Regions from separate parts of the Streptococcus parasanguinis ATCC 15912 genome, predicted to be linked through region 2. Evidence: predicted binding sites of a transcription regulator. Region 2 holds the regulator's gene; each other region holds the start of a gene.

Region 1 (4,275 bases), 520 kb from region 2:
GCCCATAAAGATAGAGGTGAAGAAAGCAGGAACTGCTTCTGACATATCTTCCCAATGGATATTTTTCAAGCCACTCAACATCATGATCCCAACAACAATCAAAATTGGTGCTGTTGCAGCGGTCGGTACAATCGCTAACAAAGGGCTAAAGAGACTTGAAATAGCAAAACAGATCGCTACAACCAAGGCTGTCAGACCAGTTCGTCCACCAGCTCCAATACCGGCTGCAGATTCGACATAAGTCGTTACATTTGAAGTTCCTGCAATGGCTCCGACTGAAGTCGCTACTAGGTCTGAATAGAGGGCCTTATCTAATTTCGCTGATTGATGGTTTTCCCCATTTGTCGCAACAATCCCAACTTTTTCACCCGTACCGATTAAAGTTCCAATTGTATCAAAAATATCAGTCAAGGAGAAGGCTAAGATGGCCATTAAGGTCTCAGGTAAACGAGAGGTATTTGAAATCAACGAACCCAATCCTTTCGAACCCAAAGCTTGACCAAAGATCGTGCCCAAATCATTAAAGGCAGCTCCTAGATGGTTACTTGCAAAGTCAATTTTAGTGATATCAACCACATGGATGAGAATTCCAAGCACAGTCGTCACTAAGATAGAAAGGATAATGCCTCCCTTAATCCCTTTGACAACAAAGAAGATGGTAATCGCAAGACCAACAAGAGCCAAGAGGACAGCTGGATTGTTAAAATCAACCAAGCCTGGAACAGCAGATGCATTGGCTGAGATCGTTGCATTCCCCTTATCTGCTCCTTCTCCGACCACTGTATAGGTATGAGGGTCAATCGTGAATTTCAAAAATCCTGCATTCTTAATTCCAACATAGGCCAAGAAAATCCCGATCCCCGCTGAAATAGCAGAGCGAAGAGCGGTCGGAATCGATTCGATGATCATCTTCCGAACATTTGTCAATGTGATAATTAATGAAATCACACCACAAATGAAGACCATTCCCAAAGCTTCCTGCCATGAGTAGCCCATACCAAATACAACGGTAAAGGTAAAGAAAGCGTTTAAGCCCATTCCTGGTGCTTGTGCATAAGGTAAATTGGCATAAAAAGCCATCATCAAGGTCCCGACAACGGATCCAATAATCGTTGCAAGGAAGACCCCTTGAGCTGGCATACCTGTTTGTGACAACATTTGAGGGTTTACGAAGAGGATATAACTCATCGCAAAAAAGGTTGTCAAACCAGCAAGAACCTCTGTCCGAACAGTGGTTCCATGTTCTGAAAGTTTGAAAAACTTATCCATTTCAGAATAAACTCCTTTTTTATCATTCTCGCTCCCAATCAATTTGCGAACGTTATATCTATTCTACCAAAAGATCTTTCGCCTTTCAAGAAATCCCGCTTCTCTTCTCTATTTTTAAGCGGTTTTCCGATTTTTCTGATATAATGGTCTCATTCTCCTCGAAAGGAACCAAAATATGCACAAAAAAATGATCGCTCTAGATCTAGACGGAACTCTCTTGAATTCCGAAAGCAAATTGAGCGACTTTACCATTGATACGATTAAAAAGATTAGTTCCCTTGGCCATAAAATCATTATTACGACAGGTCGTCCCTACCGCATGGCACATACCTATTACAAACAATTGGAGCTAGATACCCCGATGATCAATTTTAATGGCTCCCTAACGCATCTCCCAGAGAAAAAATGGGTGGATGAACAATGCTTGACTTTAGATAAAAAATACCTGCTAGATATGGTCGCCAACCGGGATACCATCCAGGCAGACTTTATCGCTGGCGAATACCGCAATAAATTCTTTATTACCGATCCAAATGAGCACGTTGCAGACCCTAAACTATTCGGTATTGAATCTTTCCAACCAGAAAATCAATTCAACCCCGAACGGGTAACGAGCGACCCAAACTGTATTCTCTTTCAAACGAAAGCGGAAGACAAATATGCTCTGGCAGATGAAATGAATCGGCATTATGACTACAATCTGTCTATCAATACTTGGGGTGGTCCCTTAAATATTCTGGAATGCAATCCAAAAAATGTGACCAAAGCTTCTGCTCTGACCTACCTTCTGGATAAACTCAATATGGATCAGAAGGATTTGATTGCCTTTGGAGACGAGCACAACGATACCGACATGCTAGCTCTAGCCGGTCATGGATACGCTATGAAAAATGCCAGCTCCGTCCTTCTCCCCTATGCAGACTCCATCACTGATTTCACGAATAATGAAGATGGTGTCGCGCGCCAATTAATACAATTATTCTTATAATATTAACAGACATGAGTTACGCCCTCATGTCTTTTTGTCCCCTAAATCCTTAATCGGTTAATCAATACCTCCCTTTTTTCCCATTTTTTTATTGTTCAATAGATAAGTTTGTGATATTATTAACATAGTTATTAAAGAAGCGCTTTCAAAAATTCTAAACCGCTTCTCGTTCACTTAAGGAGGAACAAAATGAAAGCTGTTGTTGTAAATCCAGAAGGTACCGGTGTTGAAATTGTTGCGAACAAAGAAATGCGACCACTTGAAACAGGGGAAGCTCTTGTTCAAATCGAATACTGTGGTGTCTGCCACACTGACTTGCACGTCGCACATGGAGACTTCGGTAAAGTTCCAGGCCGTGTTCTTGGACACGAAGGAATCGGTATTGTTAAAGAAGTTGCTCCAGATGTTAAGAGCCTTAAAGTTGGTGACCGTGTCAGTGTTGCTTGGTTCTTCGAAGGATGTGGAACTTGTGAATACTGTACAACTGGTCGCGAGACTCTTTGTCGGACTGTTAAAAATGCTGGTTACTCTGTTGATGGAGGAATGGCTGAACAATGTATCGTTACTGCAGATTATGCAGTGAAAGTACCTGAAGGATTAGATCCTGCCCAAGCTTCTTCTATTACGTGTGCAGGTGTTACAACTTACAAAGCCATCAAAGAAGCCAAAGCTGAACCAGGACAATGGATCGTTATCTATGGAGCTGGTGGACTAGGAAACTTGGGTGTTCAATATGCTAAGAAAGTCTTCAACGCACATGTCATCGCTGTCGATATCAACAATGATAAACTAGAATTGGCGAAAGAAATTGGTGCAGACTTTGTCATCAACGGTCGCGAAGTTGAAGATGTCCCAGGATTGATCAAAGAAAAAACAAATGGTGGAGCTCACTCTGCTGTCGTAACAGCTGTTTCTAAAGTAGCTTTCAACCAAGCAGTAGATTCTGTTCGTGCAGGTGGCCGCGTTGTCGCAGTTGGTCTTCCTTCTGAAATGATGGACCTCAGCATTGTGAAAACTGTATTAGATGGTATCCAAGTCATTGGTTCTCTTGTAGGAACTCGTAAAGACTTGGAAGAAGCTTTCCAATTTGGTGCAGAAGGCTTGGTAGTCCCTGTCGTTCAAAAACGTCCAGTAGAAGATGCTGTCAAAGTCTTTGATGAAATGGAAGCTGGAACCATTCAAGGACGTATGGTACTTGACTTTACAAACTAAACAACTGAACCTACAGGACTAGCCCAACTGGGCTAGTCTTTTTTGAGTGCTCTCAATCACTCTATTTTACAATTTATTATATATTTATTTTTTATTTTTGGAGATATAGATCGATTGTTGGAATCTTTTTATTGAAATTCAAATCCTATGAAACCCATCTATCATATATTTCTTCTGCCATCATCAACTAATAAACGAGAACCATTCAATAGCATTCAATTTTTATCTAACGATAACTCAATATAACAAGTTAATATTTTTATATCGAGATTTTGATAGAAAAATTGACTTAAGTGTGAAAACGATTTATAATAAAGTAGCTTAAAGTTTTCTTAAACTGAAAGTCAAACAAATTTTATAAGGAGGAATGTCAATAATGAGTATTGGTATCATTATTGCTAGCCACGGTGAATTTGCAGCTGGAATCCACCAATCCGGCTCGATGATCTTTGGGGATCAAGAGAAAGTTCAAGTGGTTACGTTCATGCCAAGTGAAGGCCCGGATGATCTCTATGCTAAATTTAATGCAGCTGTTGCCGCATTTGATGCAGAAGATGAAGTCTTGGTTTTGGCTGACCTTTGGAGTGGTTCTCCATTTAACCAAGCAAGTCGCGTCATGGGAGAAAATCCAGATCGTAAATTTGCGATCATCACAGGATTGAACCTTCCGATGTTGATTCAAGCTTATACAGAGCGTTTGATGGATGCAAATGCCGGCGTTGATCAAGTCGCTGCAAACATCATCAAGGAAGCAAAAGACGGTGTCAAAGCTCTTCCAGAAGAATTGAATCCTGTTGAAGAAGCTA
Region 2 (4,275 bases):
GGTCTTAATGTGATATATTTTGATAATGCCGCAACAACTCCCCTTCTACCTGAAGTCATTGATAAAATGTCTGAAACCATGAAGACCACTTTTGGAAATCCATCGAGCCTTCATACTCATGGGCGGATGGCTAGTAAACTCCTCCGAGAATCTCGCGAGCAGATTGCTCAGTCTCTCCAAACTCTTCCAAATCGTATTTTCTTCACTTCAGGTGGATCAGAAAGTAATAATACCGTTATAAAAGGCTACTGCTTGAAACACCAAGCAGATGGCAAACACATCATTACGACCGCTTTGGAACACCATGCGGTTCTAGAACCTATCGAATATCTTGTAGAACGGTTCGGATTTGAAGTTACGATCGTCCAACCAAGAGATGGACGCATTCAGGCTAGTGATATCAAGGCTGCTCTTAGACCGGATACTATTCTTGTCTCTACCATGTTTGCCAATAACGAGACAGGTGATCTTCTACCGATTAAAGAAATCGGAGAACTCTTAAAAGATCATCCAGCTGCCTTTCACGTTGATGCTGTCCAAGCAATTGGAAAGGTCCCTGTCTATCCCGAAGAGTTGGGAATTGATTTTCTCAGTGCTTCTGCCCACAAATTCCATGGACCAAAGGGCGTCGGCTTCCTTTATGCAGCTGTCCCAGACTTTGATAATCTCATCCATGGTGGCGATCAGGAAAATAAGATGAGGGCCAGCACGGAAAATCTCATTTCAATTGTAGGGATGGCGACTGCGCTACAGCAAGCCACACTTCATCAAGAAGAAAATTTCCAGCAAGTTCAAAAACTCGGTCAAGAACTAGTTAATGGTTTAGCAGACTACGACTTCTACGTAAATGCGAATGACGATCATCTTCCATTTGTTTGGAATCTTGGTTTCCCAGGCGTCCAAAATGATGTCTTGCTGATGAGACTGGATCTGGCTGGGATATCTGTCTCTACAGGCTCTGCCTGTACCGCTGGTACAGTTCAACCCAGCCATGTCCTAGAGGCACTCTATGGAAAAGATAGCTCGCGCCTAAAAGAATCCCTTCGAATTAGTTTTTCAGAACTCAATACCGTAGAGGAGGTTCGAGACTTCCTCTCAAAACTTAAAGAAATTTTATCATAGGAGAACAAAATGGCTTTTGAAACAAGTGTTTCATTGAAAGACTGCAAATATACCTATAGTCTACACCCAAATGTAAAAAAATATACCTTACGTGACAATACATTTGCTGTTACAAAAGTTGGAAATTACGAGTTAAATCGTTTGCTCGAAGCTGTTCCAAATAGCGGTGAAGGCTTCTTGCTTAAAATTATCTTCAACAAAGATCTCACAGGTTTTAAAATCAATATTACAGACAAGTCTGGACTTCGTCTGGTTAATATCTTTAAAAATCCAGAAAATGATATTATCCAACAAAAATTTTATTTCCTAATGGATAGTCTTGTCGAAAGAGAAATTTTCAACAAAACAGAGGTCTAATATGGTAACCCTAACTTATATCGATGCTTACCAAGTAAAACGAACGACTACTTATACCGACCTTGCAACCTGCATCCTAGCATTTTCAGGCTGTGTAACCTTGCCTGACTCTTACTCAATCGTATCCATTGAATACAAGGGAGAAAAGCTCCCCTATACAGGGCGAGTCGATGGACTCTATGCTTTTTTGAAAAAGGTAGAACAAGCTGAAAACTAAGCTGATGCTGATGGAACTCTCCATTGCCATCAGCTTTTTCTTTAGACAAAAATATTTTTGAAAAACCACTCTAGATAGTTGATTTTTTCACAATCTTCCTATACAATAAGAGGGAAAGGTTGTGATATTGTGAAACATGATAAAAATACACCAATTCCACGCGCAACAGCAAAACGCTTATCGCTCTACTACCGCATTTTTAAACGCTTTAACTCTGAAAAAATAGAGCGCGCCAATTCCAAGCAAATTGCTGATGCAATTGGGATTGACTCTGCAACTGTTCGCCGAGATTTTTCTTATTTTGGTGAATTAGGAAGACGGGGATTTGGTTATGACGTAAAAAAACTGATGAACTTCTTTGCGGATCTTTTAAATGATAATGCGATTACCAATGTCGCTATTGTTGGGATCGGAAATATGGGAAGTGCACTCCTCAACTATCGCTTCCATGAACGCAATAAGATGAAAATTGTCATGGCGTTTGATCTAGACGATCATGAACTGATCAATACCAAAAGTAAGGACGGAATTCCTATTTACGGTATTTCCTCTATTAAAGAAAAGCTCAAACAAGAAGGCATTCAAACAGCAATCCTGACTGTTCCAAGCGTCAAGGCTCAAGAAGTGGCTAGCCTTTTGGTAGACGCTGATGTCAAGGGAATTCTCAGCTTCTCACCAGTGCATCTGACAGTCCCTAAAGATGTCGTCGTCCAATATGTCGATCTCACCAGTGAATTGCAAACACTCCTTTATTTCATGCGAAAAAACGAAGAATAAAGACTTATACTTTAACAAGAAAAAGAGGCTGGGACAAAAGTCCTAGCCTCTCAATTATTTTTGGATTGTCGAGCAAGACGCAGTGGTTGAGTGGGCTCTACTACGCTGATTTCATCAGCTTTTACAGCCCTACTCAACTGTGCGGAGGTGGGACGACGAAATCGAATTCTAACGAATTACCGATTTCTGTCCCACTCTCTTTTTTATACCAAATAATCGGTTTCTTCACGGTAACTATAGTAGTTTTCTTCAGATACAATCAAGTGATCTAATAGGGTTAAGCCCATCACTTCACAGGCCTCTAAGACTCGATGAGTTACTTCATCATCATTTTTACTGGGAAACACGGCACCAGATGGATGATTGTGCGCCAAGATGATAGAGGTTGCCATGTGTTTTAGTGCATAATGCAGGATTTCACGTGGCTCCGCAATACTTCGATTCACGGTTCCAATAAAAATGGTCTGTTGATGAATAATTATATTCTGCGTATTTAAATAGAGGGCAACTAGGTGCTCCTGTTTCTTATGGCCGATTTCCTGTTGAATTTTATGGGCCAATTTCTGGCTGCTCATGATCTGTTCAGAACTCATTAATTCATCTTTATGAATCCTTCGTCCAAACTCAATCACAGCCTGAAGTTCGATGGCCTTCACTCGGCCAATGCCAGAGATTTCCTGTAGCTCCTCTAGAGTTAATTGACTTAACTCCTTTAAACTATTAACCGAGCTCAAAAGACCTTGTGCAATCTCATAAACGCTTTTTTGCTTATTGCCTGTCCGTAAGAGAATGGATAATAATTCTTGATGACTCAGCTTATCCACTCCTTCAGAAACCAGGCGTTCCCTAGGAAGCAAAGATGGTTCAATAAATGATATGTCGTACATAATTTCCTCCTCACTTATTAATTCGTAATAAATGGAGAAAATGACGACCTTTCATTATTTATAGGCGATTTCTTGCTTCAAATCATCTAACACTAAGACTTCATCTTTATTAAAGCGGATCTGGTAACCTGTTTGAACTTGTTCAAGCTCCTTTAAAAACTGTTGAATTTCACAGCGGATCAAGTACTCCTGACTCTGAGGAATGGCCTCTAAAGCTTGGTAGACTTGCTCTACTTCGTAAATTCCTTTCGTAATTAAACCATTTCGTGGAAAATCATTTACTAAGAGATTGTAGAAATGATGCAAGAGATGATAAATTCGCTCTTTCGTCACTATTCTACCTCCTTATCATACTCTTTCTCATCTATTATATACTGATTTTCCCTCAATATTATGACAAGTTCCTTACATTATATTACCAATCTCTTACAATTTTACAAGAATTTCTCCTAGCTTCGCTTCCTACATAGAAAAAGCCCCGGCATCTCTGCCTTGGGCTTTATTTTCTTAAAGTTGCATTTGATTATAAGACTTACTGAATGAGTCCAGGATGTCTTTGGGAGCCTTGTCATAGTCAACAGATGTTTCCAAATTTCCTTTTACAATCGTTCGGTAAGTCGCTGCAGCATCCTCACAGGTCACCAAGGTGATCTCATTAACGCCTTCACGATCTTGTATAACATCTACACGATCTGGAGTCACTGTCTCAACTGACGAGATGACATAAGTATAGATTTTTTCTTTGTCCGTGATGTAGATCTTCATTCCCGCCTTGGCTTTCTCTAAAGGTGAGAATAACATGGCATTTGCTCCAGTTAGGCCAAATACGTGGTGACTGGCAAGAGAATAATTGCCTTGCCCCATGACTTGGTTTTCCTTCATGGTCCCTGCTCCGTAGTAGAGGGCAACATTTTC
Region 3 (4,275 bases), 960 kb from region 2:
GAAGAGTTTGATATGTGAGAGAATACAGGATATGAAAGAATTATTTGAGACCTACAAGGTCTATCTGACACGAAAAAATTTAGAAATAGTCGCATTGATCGTCATGATCTTATCTGTTTTAATGGTCTTCCTTTCAGCCATTCCTGGTCAGGGAGCCTTGACGCTTGATAAGGGGTCTATCCGTTATAACGGAACCTTAGTCCGTGGTAAGATGAATGGCAAGGGAACCGTCACTTTCAAAAATGGGGATACCTACACAGGCAACTTCGTCAACGGTTCTTTTAGTGGTTATGGCAAGTTTAAGGCCAAGGATGGTTGGACTTATGAAGGCTATTTTGTCAACGGGCAGCCGGAGGGTAAAGGTACCTTAACCACAGAAGCCAACGTCGTATACAAAGGAACATTCAAGCAGGGGATTTATCAAAATGCGCATTAAATGGTTTTCACTAGTCCGTGTCACAGGACTCTTATTGGTATTGCTTTACCATTTCTTCCAGAAGGCCTTTCCTGGAGGCTTCATTGGGGTAGATATTTTCTTCACCTTCTCAGGATTTTTGATTACAGCGCTCTTGATCGATGAGTTTGCGCGCAAGCAAGAGATCGACTACCTGGCTTTCTTGAAGCGACGCTTTTATCGGATTGTACCGCCCCTCGTCTTTATGGTCTTGGTCGTGATGCCCTTTACCTTTATGGTCCAACGTGACTATGTGGCTAGTATTGGCACTCAGATTGCGGCGGTCTTTGGTTTTGTGACCAATTTCTTTGAGATGGCAACGGGTGGTAGTTACGAAAGTAACTTCATTCCGCATCTCTTCCTTCATACCTGGAGTTTGGCTCTAGAAGTTCATTACTATGTGCTATGGGCACTTTTGGCATGGTTTTTGGCTAAGAGGGCTAAGACTGTTGGGAAATACCGAGGTATGCTCTTCCTGGCGTCCAGCGGACTCTTTCTCTTTACCTTCTTGTCTATGTTCATCCGCGCCTTTCTGACAGCCAATTTCTCAACCATCTATTTCTCAAGCTTTACTCACATCTTCCCTTTCTTTGCGGGATCATGCTTAGCGACGGTGACAGGAATTGCCAATGTCAGTCCTAATTTCACACGGATGGTACAGTCTTGGAGCATGAAAAAGACACTATCAGTCTTGGGTGGAAGCTTTGCCTTCTTGTTTGTGGTCAGTCTTTTCTTGCCATTTGATAGCTTATGGACCTATCTATTTGGCTTTCTAGCAGCGACAATCGCAGCTTGTGCTATGATTCTGTCGGCCCGCATTCTCCATGAAAAGACGCCAGACAAAAAAGAACCAGCCATCCTTAATTTCTTGGCAGATACCAGTTATGGCGTTTACCTTTTCCACTGGCCTTTCTTTATCATCTTCTCTCAACATTTGGGAAATATGATGGCGGCTATTGTGACGACTATCCTATCCTTGATTTTGACAGCTTTATCTTTCTATATCTTAGAGCCAACCATTGCAGGCAAGGAACCTCGTGTCTTTGGCATGAAGATGGATCTCAGTTTTTTGACCAAGCCGATCTTTTATCTTATGATTCCTTTGACCTTGCTGATGATTGGAATTTCGGCCTTTGCGCCAACAGTTGGGGCCTTTGATGAGAGCCTGGTTGTAAGTGGCCTCAATCAAGCAGATAGCAAAATGCAGGTTACACGGACGCAAGTGGACAATGCGACTGCAACAGACTATAACGTCTCAAATGGTGTGACTATGATCGGAGATTCGGTCAACTTGAGGGCACAGGATTACTTGACAAATGCGATCCCTGGGATCCAGATTGATGCTGTAGTGAGCCGTCAGTTAGAAAATGGGATGAAGGTTTTCGAGACGGATATCTCCAATAAAGTTCTCCTTAAAAATGTGGTCATTGCCCTAGGAACTAACACCGTCAGCAACTACAAAGAGCTACTGGATCAGTATGTTGAAAAACTACCAAAAGGTCGTCGTTTGATTCTTGTGACACCATATGACGGTCGTTATGCGAGTGATCAGTCCAGTGAATCGGTCCAAACCCGTCTCTATGAGTTGGAATTGGCTAAGAAGTACGACTTTATCACCATTGCGGATTGGTACCAAGTGGCGGTGGAAAATCCAAACATTTGGGTCGGAACTGACTCGGTTCACTTCAATATGGAAACAAATGGTGGGGAGCTCTATGCCCAAACGGTCAAAGAAGCCCTAGATAAAGCGGAAAAAGGTCCAGTTAAGAAGTAGGTAGACTTCTTTGAAATTGCAATAAAACAAATAAATTAAACAGAATAAAAGCAACTTTTTACTTGTGGAAGGTTGCTTTTTTTAGTAAAATATAGAAAACGCTTACAAAAATTAAATGAAAATGTCACTTTGTGAAGAAAAAATTTTTAAAATAATTTCTTCACAATATAGCTAAAGAAAACCTAGTGAAAAGAGTGTATAGATAAAAACTTCACAAACTTATAGAAAAATCTTTGTGAATGTTGCTTGGAAGTGTTTACAAAAATCTTAAAATAGAGTACAATTATATTGTGAAATAATTAACAAAACGAAATTTCTTACACTATTCTTGAAAATTTCCGAAAACATGAAAAAGTTCTAGAAAAGGATAAGGGTTTCAAACATTGGAGGAAAGCATCAAATGGCTGATAAAAAAACTCTCTCACCTGAAGAAAAGAAACTCGCTGCTGAAAAACACGTAGACGAGTTGGTGCAAAAAGCGCTGGTGGCGCTTGAAGAAATGCGCAAATTGAATCAGGAACAAGTGGACTACATTGTTGCGAAAGCATCTGTAGCTGCTCTTGACGCACACGGTGAACTCGCTCTTCATGCATATGAAGAAACTGGTCGTGGGGTCTTTGAAGACAAAGCGACCAAGAACTTGTTCGCTTGTGAACACGTTGTGAATAACATGCGTCACACGAAGACAGTTGGTGTCATTTCAGAAGATGACGTCACTGGTTTAACGCTAATTGCTGAGCCAGTCGGAGTTGTCTGCGGGATCACTCCTACAACAAACCCTACTTCAACAGCAATCTTTAAAGCATTGATTTCCTTGAAGACACGGAACCCTATCGTCTTTGCCTTCCACCCATCTGCTCAAGAATCATCAGCTCATGCGGCACAAATCGTACGCGATGCGGCAATTGCAGCTGGAGCACCTGAGAACTGTGTGCAATGGATTACCCAACCTTCTATGGAAGCAACCAGTGCCCTTATGAACCATGAAGGAGTTGCTACGATCCTTGCGACCGGTGGGAATGCCATGGTGAAAGCGGCATACTCATGTGGGAAACCAGCTCTTGGGGTCGGTGCCGGAAACGTACCTGCTTATGTTGAAAAATCAGCTAATATCCGCCAAGCAGCACACGATATCGTCATGTCTAAATCATTTGACAACGGAATGGTTTGTGCGTCTGAACAAGCGGTCATCATCGATAAAGAAATCTACGATGAGTTTGTTGAAGAATTCAAATCTTACCACACTTACTTTGTTAACAAAAAAGAAAAAGCCCTTCTTGAAGAGTTCTGCTTCGGCGTAAAAGCGAACAGCAAGAACTGTGCGGGTGCGAAATTGAATGCGGACATCGTTGGGAAACCAGCAGCATGGATCGCTGAACAAGCTGGCTTCTCAGTCCCAGAAGGAACCAATATCCTTGCTGCAGAATGTAAAGAAGTTGGTGAAAAAGAACCGTTGACTCGTGAAAAATTGTCACCAGTCATCGCTGTCTTGAAATCTGAAAGCCGTGAAGACGGAATTAACAAAGCTCGCCAAATGGTTGAATTCAACGGTCTTGGTCACTCAGCAGCCATCCATACTGCTGATGAAGAATTGACCAAAGAATTTGGTAAAGCAGTCAAAGCTATTCGTGTTATCTGCAACTCTCCTTCGACTTTCGGTGGTATCGGGGATGTTTACAATGCCTTCTTGCCATCATTGACACTTGGATGTGGTTCTTACGGACGCAACTCTGTTGGGGACAACGTTAGTGCCATCAACCTCTTGAATATCAAAAAAGTCGGACGCCGGAGAAATAACATGCAATGGATGAAACTTCCTTCAAAAACATACTTTGAACGTGATTCAATTGAATACCTACAAAAATGTCGTGACGTTGAACGTGTCATGATCGTTACAGACCACGCTATGGTAGAGCTTGGTTTCCTTGATCGTATCATCGAACAGCTTGACCTTCGTCGCAACAAGGTGGTTTACCAAATCTTTGCAGACGTAGAACCAGATCCAGATATCACAACCGTTGAACGTGGTACAGAGATCATGCGTGCC

The links. The regulator Rex, encoded in region 2, represses fermentation and respiration genes when NADH is low (regulators of the CRP and FNR family bind a similar motif). The targets are predictions, from matches to a motif close to TTGTGAANTANTTCACAA.
Region 1: the regulator Rex is predicted to act here: its motif matches at 2,366-2,383, upstream of adhP (alcohol dehydrogenase AdhP).
Region 3: the regulator Rex is predicted to act here: its motif matches at 2,517-2,534, upstream of adhE (bifunctional acetaldehyde-CoA/alcohol dehydrogenase).

Annotation. Positions count from the first base shown of each region.
Region 1 is NC_015678.1:2,083,927-2,088,201, reverse strand. It holds gene HMPREF0833_RS09845 (NCS2 family permease) at 1-1,269, opposite strand, end outside; gene HMPREF0833_RS09840 (Cof-type HAD-IIB family hydrolase) at 1,445-2,257, shown strand; gene adhP (alcohol dehydrogenase AdhP) at 2,447-3,469, shown strand; gene HMPREF0833_RS09830 (PTS sugar transporter subunit IIB) at 3,846-4,275, shown strand, end outside.
Region 2 is NC_015678.1:454,209-458,483, reverse strand. It holds gene HMPREF0833_RS02285 (cysteine desulfurase family protein) at 10-1,122, shown strand; gene HMPREF0833_RS02280 (DUF1831 domain-containing protein) at 1,132-1,479, shown strand; gene HMPREF0833_RS02275 (DUF4649 family protein) at 1,481-1,696, shown strand; gene HMPREF0833_RS02270 (redox-sensing transcriptional repressor Rex) at 1,826-2,473, shown strand; gene radC (RadC family protein) at 2,677-3,360, opposite strand; gene HMPREF0833_RS02260 (hypothetical protein) at 3,415-3,693, opposite strand; gene HMPREF0833_RS02255 (class A sortase) at 3,868-4,275, opposite strand, start outside.
Region 3 is NC_015678.1:1,647,651-1,651,925, forward strand. It holds gene HMPREF0833_RS07595 (low molecular weight protein-tyrosine-phosphatase) at 1-18, shown strand, start outside; gene HMPREF0833_RS07600 (MORN repeat-containing protein) at 32-436, shown strand; gene HMPREF0833_RS07605 (acyltransferase family protein) at 426-2,228, shown strand; gene adhE (bifunctional acetaldehyde-CoA/alcohol dehydrogenase) at 2,629-4,275, shown strand, end outside.